3 regions of the Geobacillus sp. LYN3 genome follow, and region 3 is predicted to be linked to each of the others. Evidence: predicted binding sites of a transcription regulator. Region 3 holds the regulator's gene; each other region holds the start of a gene.
What was found. Region 3 encodes CtsR, which represses protease genes until heat stress. Its sites were predicted from a motif close to ATGGTCAATAAAGGTCAAACA; they were not measured.
Positions count from the first base shown of each region.

Region 1: clpP (ATP-dependent Clp endopeptidase proteolytic subunit ClpP) is a predicted target of CtsR. The motif match lies at 1,915-1,935, and genes of this name have one in related genera.
Region 2: clpB (ATP-dependent chaperone ClpB) is a predicted target of CtsR. The motif match lies at 1,136-1,156, and genes of this name have one in related genera.

Region 1 is NZ_QCWL01000001.1:83,628-88,071, forward strand. Features, by position in the region: gene DCC82_RS00465 (glutaredoxin family protein) at 1-131, opposite strand, end outside; gene rpoN (RNA polymerase factor sigma-54) at 138-1,451, opposite strand; tRNA gene DCC82_RS00475 (tRNA-Arg) at 1,681-1,752, opposite strand; gene clpP (ATP-dependent Clp endopeptidase proteolytic subunit ClpP) at 1,989-2,579, shown strand; gene DCC82_RS00485 (HPr family phosphocarrier protein) at 2,628-2,885, opposite strand; gene whiA (DNA-binding protein WhiA) at 2,903-3,865, opposite strand; gene DCC82_RS00495 (gluconeogenesis factor YvcK family protein) at 3,899-4,444, opposite strand, start outside.
Region 2 is NZ_QCWL01000001.1:1,172,656-1,177,099, reverse strand. Features, by position in the region: gene clpB (ATP-dependent chaperone ClpB) at 1-1,122, opposite strand, end outside; gene DCC82_RS06135 (YjzC family protein) at 1,447-1,626, opposite strand; gene argF (ornithine carbamoyltransferase) at 1,745-2,683, opposite strand; gene DCC82_RS06125 (carbamoyl-phosphate synthase (glutamine-hydrolyzing) large subunit) at 2,680-4,444, opposite strand, start outside.
Region 3 is NZ_QCWL01000001.1:382,304-386,747, reverse strand. Features, by position in the region: gene DCC82_RS17410 (hypothetical protein) at 83-235, shown strand; rRNA gene rrf (5S ribosomal RNA) at 311-427, shown strand; gene DCC82_RS02025 (CtsR family transcriptional regulator) at 653-1,114, shown strand; gene mcsA (protein-arginine kinase activator protein McsA) at 1,128-1,676, shown strand; gene mcsB (protein-arginine kinase McsB) at 1,681-2,769, shown strand; gene clpC (ATP-dependent protease ATP-binding subunit ClpC) at 2,769-4,444, shown strand, end outside.

The DNA of each region.
Region 1 (4,444 bases), 300 kb from region 3:
AGCAATGCATCATCTTGATAAATATCAATTTCATTGATGTGAAAGGAGAATTCCCGTTGCAGTTCTTGCAACACTTGTTTTGCTTTATCACATAACGGACAGTTTGTTTTCGAGTATAAGTTGATCACCACTTGCTGTCACTTCCCTACATACTGTTTTCGTTTTGCAGAAGATGGAATATGCAGTTGTTCGCGATATTTTGCGACCGTTCTACGCGAGATCACCACACCGTATTGCTCATGTAATAAATCGGCGAGCTTTTGGTCAGAAAGCGGCTGCTGCTTATTTTCCTGTTCAATTAACTGCTTGATAAACATTTTTACTTTTACAGAAGAGGCAGCATCTTCATCCATGTAAACAGAAGAAACAGCGCTTGAAAAAAAGCGGCGAAGTTCCACTGTGCCAAACGGCGCTTGAACATATTTGTTTTTTACCGCGCGGCTGACAGTAGATTCGTGAATGCCAAGCTCTTCCGCAACTTCGCGCATTGTAAGGGGCTTTAAGGCTGCAAAACCAGTTTCAAAACATTGTTTTTGTTTATCGACAATGACATGCATAATGTTCAGCAATGTTTGTTTGCGCTGTTCCAGACTTTTTGCTAACCATAAAAACTGGCGATATTTATCTTTTACAAACGCGTGAACCTGCCCGTCTTGACAGCTGGAAATCTTTTGCTCGTATCCCCGATTCCAGATGAGTTCCGGATGCACATCTTCATTGTAAAAAATGCGCCAATCACCTTCTTCGCTGCGTTGGACAATTATATCGGGAACAATAAAATGCGGTCTCTCTTTTGTATAATGGATGCCAGGACGCGGTTCAAGCGTGCGAATTAAATCCCATACACGCTGCAATGAAGCGATATCCACGCCAAGTTGTTTCGCCAACGTTTTCCAAGCTTTTTCGACAAATAACGAAAAATGGTGCTGTATAATCTGTTCCGCGAATTCATCGCGATATGGTAAGCGCTTTAACTGTAAATATAAACATTCTTGCAAGTTGCGGGCGCCAACGCCAGCCGGCTCTAATGACTGAATGATCTGAAGCGCTTTTTCTGCTTCCTGTTTGGAAATAGCAAATCGTTCTGCAATTTCTTCGATATTTACCCGCAAATACCCATCTTCATCAAGGCAAGCAATCATATAATGCACGATGCGTTCTTCGTGTTCCGAAAGCGAAAGAGCTGGAAGCTGTGCAGTTAAATATGATGAAAGCGTTTCCGAATAAGTGCTCATATTTTCAATCCACTGCTGTTTTTCCTTATCCGATAAGTTGCGGAAGTTTCGCTTTAACCGGTAGTCGCGAATTTCGAGAAAAGGATTTTCCAACGACTGCTCATACAAAAAGGACTGTAATTCCACAGCAGAATATTGCAATAGTTCAATCGCTTGAGTCAATTCCTTTGTAAGCGATAGCTTCAGTCGCTGCTCCTGCAATAATTCGGCCCTCATTGTCAAGCCCCCTTTTTTTTATTGTACAATACTGTCGCCCCGGCGGTATATAAAAAAATAATTGTTAAACCTATTGTTTATAAAACCATTGGCGGTGACTGAACTTTATCCGTCATTCAAAAAGGCAGATTGGTACGCCAACAGTCGATCATCGAGCCAGACTGTTGATTATATTATATTCAAGGCACAAAAAAACCTGCTGCGTTTCGCAGCAGGTTTTCACTTGATACGCCCTCGGCAGGATTCGAACCCACGCTAAGAGAACCGGAATCTCTCGTGCTATCCACTACACTACGAGGGCATTATATTTAGTTGCTATTATCAGTTGCATATTCAATTATATTGAAAACACCTTTATATTGCAAGAGGGAAAATGTGTTTAAAAAATGAAAAAGAGGTTATGATGAAAGAAGGGATGTCCTACGTTTATAGCGAATAATAATAAAGTAAGGCCAATATTTTTTGTTTGACCTTCATTGACCATTTAGGTATGATAGAGGTACATACGATTAAGCGATTGGTAAAGGAGGAAGCTTCATGAATTTAATTCCTACAGTTATTGAGCAAACAAGCCGCGGAGAACGTGCTTATGACATTTATTCTCGTTTATTAAAAGACCGCATTATTATTCTTGGCAGCCCAATTGATGACCAAGTGGCAAACTCGATCGTTTCCCAATTATTATTTTTAGCGGCCGAGGATCCTGAAAAAGATATTTCGCTTTACATCAATAGCCCAGGTGGTTCGATTACTGCTGGCTTGGCAATTTATGATACAATGCAATTTATTAAGCCAGACGTTTCTACAATTTGTATCGGTATGGCTGCTTCGATGGGTGCGTTCTTGCTTGCCGCAGGAGCAAAAGGAAAACGGTTTGCCTTGCCAAACAGCGAAATTATGATTCACCAACCGCTTGGCGGCGCGCAAGGTCAAGCGACAGAAATTGAAATCGCCGCAAAACGGATTCTCTTCTTGCGCGATAAGTTAAATCGCATTCTTGCTGAAAATACTGGCCAACCAGTCGAAGTGATTGAACGCGATACAGACCGCGATAACTTCATGACGGCGCAAAAAGCACAAGAATACGGCATTATCGACCGTGTATTAACACGCATCGATGAAAAATAAAACATGAAAAAACAGGCTGCTTCGCTTGACATAGAAGCAGCCCATTCTTTATTTTTCTTTTTGTACATAGTTTGCCAATTTTTCAATTGCTTCGTTTTCATCCGGACCATCCGCAATCAACTTAATGACAGAACCGGTGCTGATCGCAAGGCTCATTAGCCCCATAATGCTTTTTGCGTTCACTTTCTTTCCGTCTTTTTCTAGATAAATATCGGAAGAAAAGCGATTCGCTTCCTGAACAAACAACGCTGCCGGGCGTGCTTGTAATCCCGTTTTTAATCGCACTTCTACTTGTTTCTCTACCATTCTCCATCTCCCCTTTTTTATAATGACTTATGAAAATCAACAGGCTTACCTGCCCGCAATCGTTCCGCAATCTCATCAATTTTTCGCAGACGGTGATTAATTCCTGATTTACTAATCTTTCCACCGGATACTAACTCGCCTAATTCTTTTAACGTTACGTCTTGATACATCATCCGCAATTCCGCAATTTCCCGCAATTTATCAGGAAGGGCGCTTAATCCGATGGTTTCATCAATATAACGAATGTTTTCTACTTGGCGAAGCGCTGCGCCAATCGTTTTATTTAAGTTTGCTGTTTCGCAATTGACAAGACGGTTTACCGAATTTCTCATATCACGTACAATGCGAATATCTTCAAAGCGCAATAACGCTTGATGTGCCCCAATAATATTTAAAAACTCAGAGATTTTTTCCGCTTCTTTTAAATACGTAATAAACCCTTTTTTTCGTTCCAATGTTTTGGCATTAAGAAAAAAGTGGCTGTTCATTAATTCACATAATGAATTATTATGTTCTTCATAAAGAGAAAAAATTTCTAAATGGTACGATGACGTTTCCGGATTGTTTACAGATCCTCCGGCAAGAAACGCACCGCGCAAATAAGAACGCTTACAGCACTTTTTTTTCACTAATTCTGGTGAAATCACGCGAATTAGTGAAAAATCCTCCTTCAATATTTTTAAATCCTTTAATAGTTCATGAGCGCCGTCAATAATTCGAACGATGTATACATTATTTTTTTTCAGGCGCATTTTTTTTCGAACTAATAGTTCTACTGTTACCGTATACCCTTTTTTTAAAAGAGTATAAATTCTTCGCGCGATCGCGGCATTTTCCGTTTGCACATCCACAAGTATTTGCTGATTGGAAAAAGACAGCAAACCATTCATGCGCAGAAGCGCTGACAATTCTGCTTTTAAACAGCACGGTTTCACTTCCAAATTCGTTAGTTCTTTTTTCGTTTCTGACGCAAACGACATGGTTAGTCACCTCCAACGGTTCATTCATCGTAATCAGGAGGAAGGAGGTGCTGTAATCAGCGAAATAAGTAACGATGCCACTTTTTTCGTATCGTGACGAATGACGTGATCTTCATAGCTGACGATATTATCGCGAATCACTTGAATTCCTAAATCGATGAGCCGATCGCTATCATCCTTCACCGGTTCCGCCAGCTCTTCTGCATAACGTTTTTGAATTTCTTCCGGAATATGACCATTATTCACAACAACGACATCCAAAAATAAACATCCCATATGGTCATGGAGCGCTTTGACATGGTCGCTTACCGTGTAGTGCAGCGTCTCACCCGCTTGGGTCATCACATTACATATATACACTTTTTTTGCTTTTGCTTGACAAACTTCTTGCCCGATTTTCGGCACAAGTAAATTTGGCAAAATACTCGTATATAAACTTCCCGGACCGATGACGATCAAATCCGCAGAACGAATCGCTTCAATCGTTTCTGGAAGCGGTTCAATATTTTCCGGTGTCAAAAATACTTTTTTAATCCTTTTGCCGGAATAAGGAATTTTCGATTCTCCAGAAACAATGAC
Region 2 (4,444 bases), 790 kb from region 3:
CGCCGCAACAAGGGCACGGTCATGAATTTTTACACCGTGATGAACCTCAAACCGCTCTTTTAAGCCGCGCAAAATCGAAATCGTATCTTCCACGCTCGGTTCTTCGACAAGAACTTGCTGGAAGCGCCGTTCGAGTGCCGGATCTTTCTCAATGTATTGCCGGTATTCGTCAAGTGTGGTTGCACCGATGCAATGCAGCTCGCCGCGCGCCAACATCGGCTTTAACATGTTGCCCGCATCTATCGCTCCTTCTGCCCTTCCGGCACCGACAATCGTATGCAATTCATCGATAAATAAAATAATTCTCCCTTCGCTTTTCTTTATTTCATTCAATACCGCTTTTAGACGTTCTTCAAATTCGCCGCGAAACTTCGCCCCGGCGACGAGTGAACTCATATCTAACGCAAAAATCGTTTTGTCTTTTAATCCTTCGGGAACGTCTTTGCGGACAATGCGCTGGGCCAGTCCTTCGACGATTGCTGTTTTTCCGACCCCCGGCTCGCCGATTAACACCGGATTATTTTTCGTTTTCCGCGATAAAATGCGAATAACGCGGCGAATTTCGCTATCGCGGCCGATCACCGGATCGATTTTTCCTGCTTTCACTTCAGCGACTAAATCGCGGCCGTATTTTTTTAATGCTTCATATGTAGCTTCTGGATTTGGACTTGTCACGCGCTGATTCCCCCTTATTTCCGTTAATACGTGCAACAATGAAGAACGGTTAATGTTGTACCGATGAAAAAGCCGTCCGATATCATCGTCCTCCGATGTAAAGGCAAGCAGTAAATGCTCAACAGAAATATATTCGTCTTGCATATTTTTTGCTTCTTCTTCCGCTTTTGTCAACAATCGCTGCAGCCGTTGGGACATATAAAGGTTTTCCGCACCAGCCCCAAGCACTTCTGGCTTTTTCTTTAACAACATTTGCAGTTCATGAGTGAATGCGTCTATATTAACTCGAAGCAGTGTGAAGATTCTTCTCGCAAGCCCTTCTTCTTGCTGCAATAATGCGAGCAGCAAGTGTTCGACATCGAGTTGCTGATGATGGCGCCGAATGGCAATCGATTGAGCCTCAAGAAAAGCCTCCTGCACTTTCTCCGTAAACTTATTTGCGTTCATCGACTTTCCCTCTCTTTTGACCTTTTTTGACCTTTAAGTATATTATAGCGGATGCCGACTTTTCTTTTCAAATAGAAAGCCACTCCAATATAGGAATGGCTTTGTAGTGGGGAATATACGGAACCGGGATGACGGCATTTCGCCGTTGCCCACAGGACGTGGGCAGCCTTTAGGCGAAATTGGGCCGCCTCCGCTTTTCTTCTTGTCCAGCTCGGCGGCTAGCTCTCTTGTGCGAAATAACCTTCTCCCTTGAAGTGCAAGCACTTCAGCGGTCGAAGAACATTTCGCTTCGAGAGCTGTTCGCGCCGCCTCCGCTTTTCTTTATTATGGTTTTCTCTTATATGTCCAGTGGCGATTGTGATTTGATGTTTCCGGGAACGTATCTCCTGCTTTTAGTTTTATTTTTTTTGGATTTTTGACGTTATCGCCTGTTTCGCCAATTTCAATATATATACCGTTGTTCGGCGCTTTGTCGCCTGGTTGGAAATGGCGTTGTTGGCCCATTGCAGCATCCCCCCTTATCCGAAGTATATTTTTATCATTCCCGTCTGTTCCTTTGTTCATAACCATACAAATAATGGCTGCATGAAAAAAGCACCGGCATATCTCCGGTGCGATTTCGTCATAATAACGATAGTAAAATCGCCTTCTGTACGTGAAGCCGATTTCCGGCCTGTTGGAAGACAAACGAATTTGGTCCATCAATCACATCGGCTGTTACTTCTTCATCGCGGTGGGCTGGCAAGCAATGAAGAAACATATAATCAGGTTTTGCATGTTTTGCTAATTCGCAATTGACTTGAAACGGTTGAAACACCGCAAGACGCTGCTCGCTTTCTTGTTCTTGCCCCATGCTCGTCCATACGTCTGTATAAATGATGTCCGCGTTGGTGACCGCTTCGACTGGATTATGCGTGACTGCAACATTCGCTCCTGTTTGTTTTCCAATTTGCATTGCCGCATTTACATACTTCTCTTTTGGCTCATAACCAGCCGGGCAAGCGATCACACAGTCCATGCCAACTTTTGCAGCCGCAATCATAAGCGCGTGTGCGACGTTGTTGCCATCACCGACATAGGCAAGTTTCAATCCTTTTAACGTGTTCTTCACTTCATAAATCGTTAATAAGTCAGCCAGCGCTTGACACGGGTGATCATCATCGGTCAGTCCGTTAATAACCGGAATCGTCGCATATTCAGCGAGCTCCTCCAATTTTTGATGAGCGAATGTGCGAATCATAATCGCGTCAACATATTGCGATAATACTCTCGCCGTATCGGCGATCGTTTCTCCTCGTCCAAGCTGCAAATCATTGCTATTTAAATAAAGCGCACTACCACCGAGCTGGGTCATTCCCACCTCAAATGATACTCTCGTGCGGGTGGATGGTTTTTCAAAAATCATCGCTAACGTTTTTCCAACAAGCGGAGTATACAATTGTCCGGCAAGCTGTTTTTGCTTTAATTCCTTGGCAAGTGTCAACAAATAATGAATATCTTCTGTTGAAATGTCCATTAATGTTAAAAAATCTTTTCCTTTTAATGAAACGACTGTTTTCATATAATCACCGCTTTCTCGATTTGTTTTTTCTTTTCAAGCCATTCTTGAATGGATGAAACAGAAAACTTTTTCACACCGACTGCTTGTAAAAAGAGACAGAACGTTTCGATTTCTGTAAACGTCATAATTTGCCGGGACAACGCAAGCATTCTATATTGGCTGTTTCCGTCTTTTTGCAAATCTAAAAACGCTAACGCTTCCTTTCGTTTTATCCATTCGGAAAACGGTATGTCGGAAACAATGATTAATTGTTTTTCCTTTATAATTTGAAGAAGTTCATCGCTTATTTCACCGTTCACATAAATTTCTCGTGCTTTATGTTTTTTTGCTAAATACGAATAAAACGCCTTTGCCGCCGCTTCTTCCATTGTTTTTGCAATGCTGATTCCCTCTCCCGTCGACTTCATTTCTGGTCCAACAAGCGGATCGACTCCCGGCAATTTATATGTCGAAAATACCGGATATTTTAAAACAATATATGGCAAGCTCGCCAAACGCCGCTGTTTTTCGTCAACGACATCGCTTAAACATTTCCCAAGCAATAATTTTGTCGCAATTTGCGCGAGCGGTATGCCTGTTGCCTTGCTGACGATCGGAACGGTCCGGCTTGCGCGCGGGTTCACTTCCAATACGTATACCTGATCGTTGGCAATGACATATTGAATATTCATAATGCCTTTAAATTGTAATTTCTTTACAATTTTTTCGGCGTACGTAATGATTTTGGATTGTTCTTCATCTGTAATCGTTTGCGCTGGCAGCATTGCATAGCTGTCTCCTGAATGTACTCCAGCCTTTTCCACATGTTCGATAATCGTCGGAAGTAAAATATCGTTTCCATCCGCAACAACATCGACTTCTGCTTCTTTTCCGTCTAAATATGCATCGATCAGCACAGGGTACGTAATTATTCGCTGCTCTAGCAGCGCGCATAATTGTTGTTCATTTTTCACAATGAACATTCCTCTGCCGCCAATGACATAAGAAGGACGAAGCAATATCGGATAACCGATTTTTTTGGCGTTCGAAATAAGTTCTTCTTCGTTATTTGCCATCATTCCCGGTACGTGTGGAATATCCAATTCTTCTAATAGCTGATAAAAACGATCACGATCTTCAAGCTGGTCAATCACATCATAAGTGACGCCGAGAAGAGTGATATTCGCTTCTTCGAGCCCTTTCACGAGATTAATTGCCGTCTGTCCTCCGAACTGAACAATGACTTTTTTAATCTGTTCCGCTTCTATCACGTTCAACACTTCTTCTAAAGTAAGCGGCTCGAAATAGAGACGGTCAGCCACAGCAAAATCAGTGCTGACGGTTTCCGGATTATTGTTCATCAATACCGTTTCATATCCTTCTTCTTGAAGTGCGTACACGCTGTGGACAGAGCTGTAATCAAACTCGATTCCTTGCCCGATTCGAATCGGTCCTGCACCAATAATCAATACTTTCTCTTTATCGCTTTTTTTCCGTTCATCTTCGCCGAAATATGTCGAATAGTAATAATCCGTTTCTGAATGGAATTCTGCCGCGCACGTATCGACCATTTTATATGCCGGAACGATGCCAAGTTGTTTTCGCTTTTCTCTTACGTCTTTTTCCTTCACGTTCCATACTTCCGCTAAAAACGCATCAGAAAACCCTTTTTCTTTCAACAGACGGAACGTCGATTCATCAATATGTTCTAAGCTCGTTTCTTTCGCTTTCTTTTCTAATTCGATCAGCTGATAAAACGAATGCAAAAAGAAACGGTCGATT
Region 3 (4,444 bases):
ATACTAATCGATCGAGGACTTAACCAAAGCGAAAAGTGGAGGACGCCCGCCTATCGGCGACACGCGCTGGAGGGCCCGTGAGGTGGCTGTTGCCGCCGCAACGGGACCGAAGCGTCGCGAGCCGATGGCGTCCGGAGCTAGACAAAGTGAAAAGCGGAGGACGCTAGGAGCTAGACAACGGAAAAGCGGAAGCCGCCTATGCAAAACGGCTTCTTCCAAACGGACGGTTATCTAGTTTTGAGGGAACGAAATCCCTCTTGACAAACGTGATGATTGGAATATAATAATAAATGTCCAATTGAGATAATTGCCTAGTGACAATAGCGGAGAGGAAACACCCGTTCCCATCCCGAACACGGAAGTTAAGCTCTCCAGCGCCGATGGTAGTTGGGGCCAGCGCCCCTGCAAGAGTAGGTCGTTGCTAGGCAATGTAAAAAGAAGCATGCCTTAATGAAAGGCATGCTTCTTTTTTTCTATATTTGCTTACCCTTTCCTTTTATTACCTAAAATCATGTTTCATTTTCGAAAAAAAAGGAAATCATATGACTAGCCATTTTTGTGAGTGGCTCTTGCATTTTTTTATAATAAACTATATAGTATAAGTAAGGTCAAATATAGTCAAAGTCAACTTGGTTTGTAAGGAGGAGGTAGAGTGCCAAACATTTCTGATATTATTGAGCAATATTTAAAACAGGTATTAAATATGAGCGACAAAGAAATTGTGGAGATCAAAAGAAGTGAAATTGCGGATAAATTTCAATGTGTTCCCTCACAAATTAATTATGTTATTAATACAAGATTTACGCTAGAGCGAGGATATATTGTTGAGAGTAAGCGCGGTGGCGGTGGTTACATCCGCATTATGAAAGTGAAGACAAAAAGTGAAGCACAGTTAATTGATCAACTGTTAGAATTAATCCAGCATCGGATTAGTCAATCAAATGCGGAAGATATTATTGATCGTCTTGTCGAGGAAAAAGTAATTACCGAACGAGAAGCAAAGATTATGCTAAGCGTAATGGACCGTTCTGTATTATACATCGATTTGCCCCAACGTGATGAATTGAGAGCACGCATGCTAAGAGCGATGTTGATATCGCTAAAATATAAGTAGGGAGGGGATAAAGTTGATATGTCAGGAATGCAATCAAAGACCGGCAACAGTGCATTTTACGAAAATTATAAACGGCGAAAAAACCGAATTTCATCTTTGCGAACAATGCGCTCAAGAGAATAGTGATATGTTTATGTTTTACGGAAATGATGACTTTTCCTTTAATAATTTATTAGCTGGCCTGCTTAATTTTTCATCTCCAATGAAAGAAATGACGTCAAGCCCGTTCCAAAGCACCGATATTTTACAATGCGAGAAGTGTGCAATGACTTATCATCAGTTTACAAAAACAGGTCGTTTCGGCTGTTCAAACTGTTACCGCACATTTGCTAGATATTTACCACCAATATTAAAAAGACTCCATAGCGGAAATACAACCCATGCTGGAAAAATACCGAAACGAAAAGGTGGAACACTCCATCTGCGCAAGCAAATTGCTATGTTAAAACAAAAACTGCAAGAACTTGTGGCGAGAGAAGAATTTGAAAAGGCGGCAGAGGTTCGTGATCAAATTCGCTCTCTTGAATATCAGTTGCATCAACGTCGAGGGGGGGAGATGTAGTTATATGTCGTTTGAGAAGTTTTTTAATACGGCGGTCAGTTCTTGGATGAGTCAAGAGGGGCCTGATTCTGATATCGTGTTAAGCAGCCGTATCCGTTTAGCAAGAAACATTGTTGATTTTCAGTTTCCAACAGTATTTAACAATGAGGAAGCACAGCAAATTGTTTCATTGTTTGAGCAAACATTTGCTCATCGTTTTTACCCGTCTGTCGGTCGTTTTGAATTGTTAAAAATGTCAGAGCTTCAACCGATTGAAAAAAGGGTATTGGTAGAAAAGCATTTAATTAGCCCGCATTTGGCAGAAGATTCTCCTTTTGGGGCGTGCTTGCTTTCAGAAAATGAAGAAATAAGCATTATGATTAATGAAGAGGATCACATTCGTATTCAATGTTTATTTCCTGGTCTTCAATTAACAGAAGCGTTAAAAGTGGCTAATGAGCTTGATGATTGGATTGAGGAACATGTCAATTATGCGTTTGATGAAAAACTCGGATATTTAACAAGCTGTCCGACAAACGTTGGAACAGGGATGCGCGCTTCTGTTATGATGCATCTCCCGGCTCTCGTTTTAACACAGCAAATAAACCGCATTATTCCAGCAATCAACCAACTAGGATTAGTAGTACGCGGAACATATGGAGAAGGCAGTGAGGCGTTAGGTAACATTTTCCAAATTTCAAATCAAATTACATTAGGAAAGTCGGAAGAGGATATTGTGGAAGATTTGAAAAGCGTTGTTCAACAATTAATTGCCCAGGAAAGAATGGCGAGGGAGACATTAGTCAAAACTTTAAACATACAATTAGAAGACAGAGTATTCCGTTCTTATGGGATATTAGCAAATAGCCGTGTTATTGAATCTAAAGAAGCAGCGCAATGTTTGTCTGATGTACGTTTAGGAATTGACTTAGGATATATTAAAAATATTTCGCGCAATATTTTAAATGAGCTGATGATTTTAACTCAACCTGGATTTTTACAACAGTATGCAGGCGGCGTGCTAAGACCGGAAGAACGGGATGTTCGACGGGCGGCACTAATCCGCGAACGTCTAAAAATGGAAGAAAGAAAAGCGATGGAGGGTGATGAATAATGATGTTTGGAAGATTTACGGAGCGGGCGCAAAAAGTATTGGCGCTAGCTCAAGAGGAAGCAATACGCCTTGGCCATAATAACATTGGAACGGAACATATTTTATTAGGTTTAATTCGCGAGGGGGAAGGAATTGCAGCAAAAGCATTAATGGCTTTAGGGCTTGGGCCAGAAAAAATTCAAAAAGAGGTAGAATCGTTAATCGGTCGCGGCCATGAAGTTTCCCATACGATCCATTATACGCCGCGTGCGAAAAAAGTAATTGAACTATCGATGGATGAAGCGAGAAAGCTTGGCCATTCCTATGTAGGAACAGAACATATTTTACTAGGTCTTATTCGTGAAGGTGAAGGAGTTGCGGCCCGCGTACTTAACAATTTGGGAGTAAGTCTTAATAAAGCGCGCCAACAAGTGTTGCAACTGCTTGGAAGCAATGAGTCTGTTTCTGGTCATTCAGGAGGCGGTGCTTCACACGTAAGTACACCAACATTAGACAGCTTAGCTCGCGATTTAACGGCGATTGCTCGTGAAGGAAGATTAGACCCTGTTATTGGCAGAAGCAAGGAAATTCAGCGCGTTATTGAAGTGTTAAGCCGTCGTACAAAAAATAACCCGGTGTTAATCGGAGAACCTGGGGTTGGGAAAACAGCCATTGCTGAAGGTCTTGCGCAACAAATCGTAAATAATGAGGTTCCAGAAACACTCCGCGATAAGCGAGTAATGACGTTAGATATGGGAACGGTAGTAGCTGGTACAAAATACCGCGGTGAATTTGAAGATCGTCTGAAAAAAGTGATGGATGAGATTCGTCAAGCAGGAAATATCATTCTCTTCATTGATGAGCTCCATACGCTTATTGGCGCAGGTGGTGCAGAAGGTGCGATTGACGCATCGAACATCTTGAAGCCAGCGCTTGCCCGTGGGGAGTTGCAATGCATTGGTGCGACTACATTGGATGAGTATCGGAAATATATTGAAAAAGACGCGGCATTAGAACGTCGTTTCCAACCAATTTACGTCGATGAACCGACGGTAGAAGAATCGATTCAAATTTTAAAAGGATTGCGCGATCGCTATGAAGCGCATCACCGTGTATCTATTTCGGATGAAGCAATCATTCAGGCAGTAAAATTATCTGACCGCTATATTACTGACCGTTTCCTTCCAGATAAAGCAATCGATTTAATCGATGAGGCTTGTTCGAAAGTTCGCCTTCGTTCGTTTACTGCTCCTCCACAATTAAAGGAGCTTGAGCAAAAACTTGAGGAAGTACGCAAAGAAAAAGATGCTGCTGTACAAAGCCAAGAATTTGAAAAAGCTGCTTCCTTGCGTGATATGGAACAACGTTTACGTGAAGAATTAGAAGAAACGAAACGCGCGTGGAAAGAAAAACAGGGGCAGGAAAACTCTGAAGTAACAGTGGAAGACATTGCGATGGTTGTATCAAGCTGGACAGGAATTCCGGTGTCAAAACTTGCACAAACAGAAACAGAACGATTATTGAAACTAGAAGAAATTTTACATTCCCGCGTCGTTGGTCAAGATGAAGCAGTAAAAGCAGTTGCCAAAGCAGTTCGGCGTGCGCGCGCTGGATTAAAAGATCCGAAACGCCCGATTGGCTCGTTCATTTTCCTCGGTCCAACTGGTGTTGGAAAAACAGAATTAGCAAGAGCGCT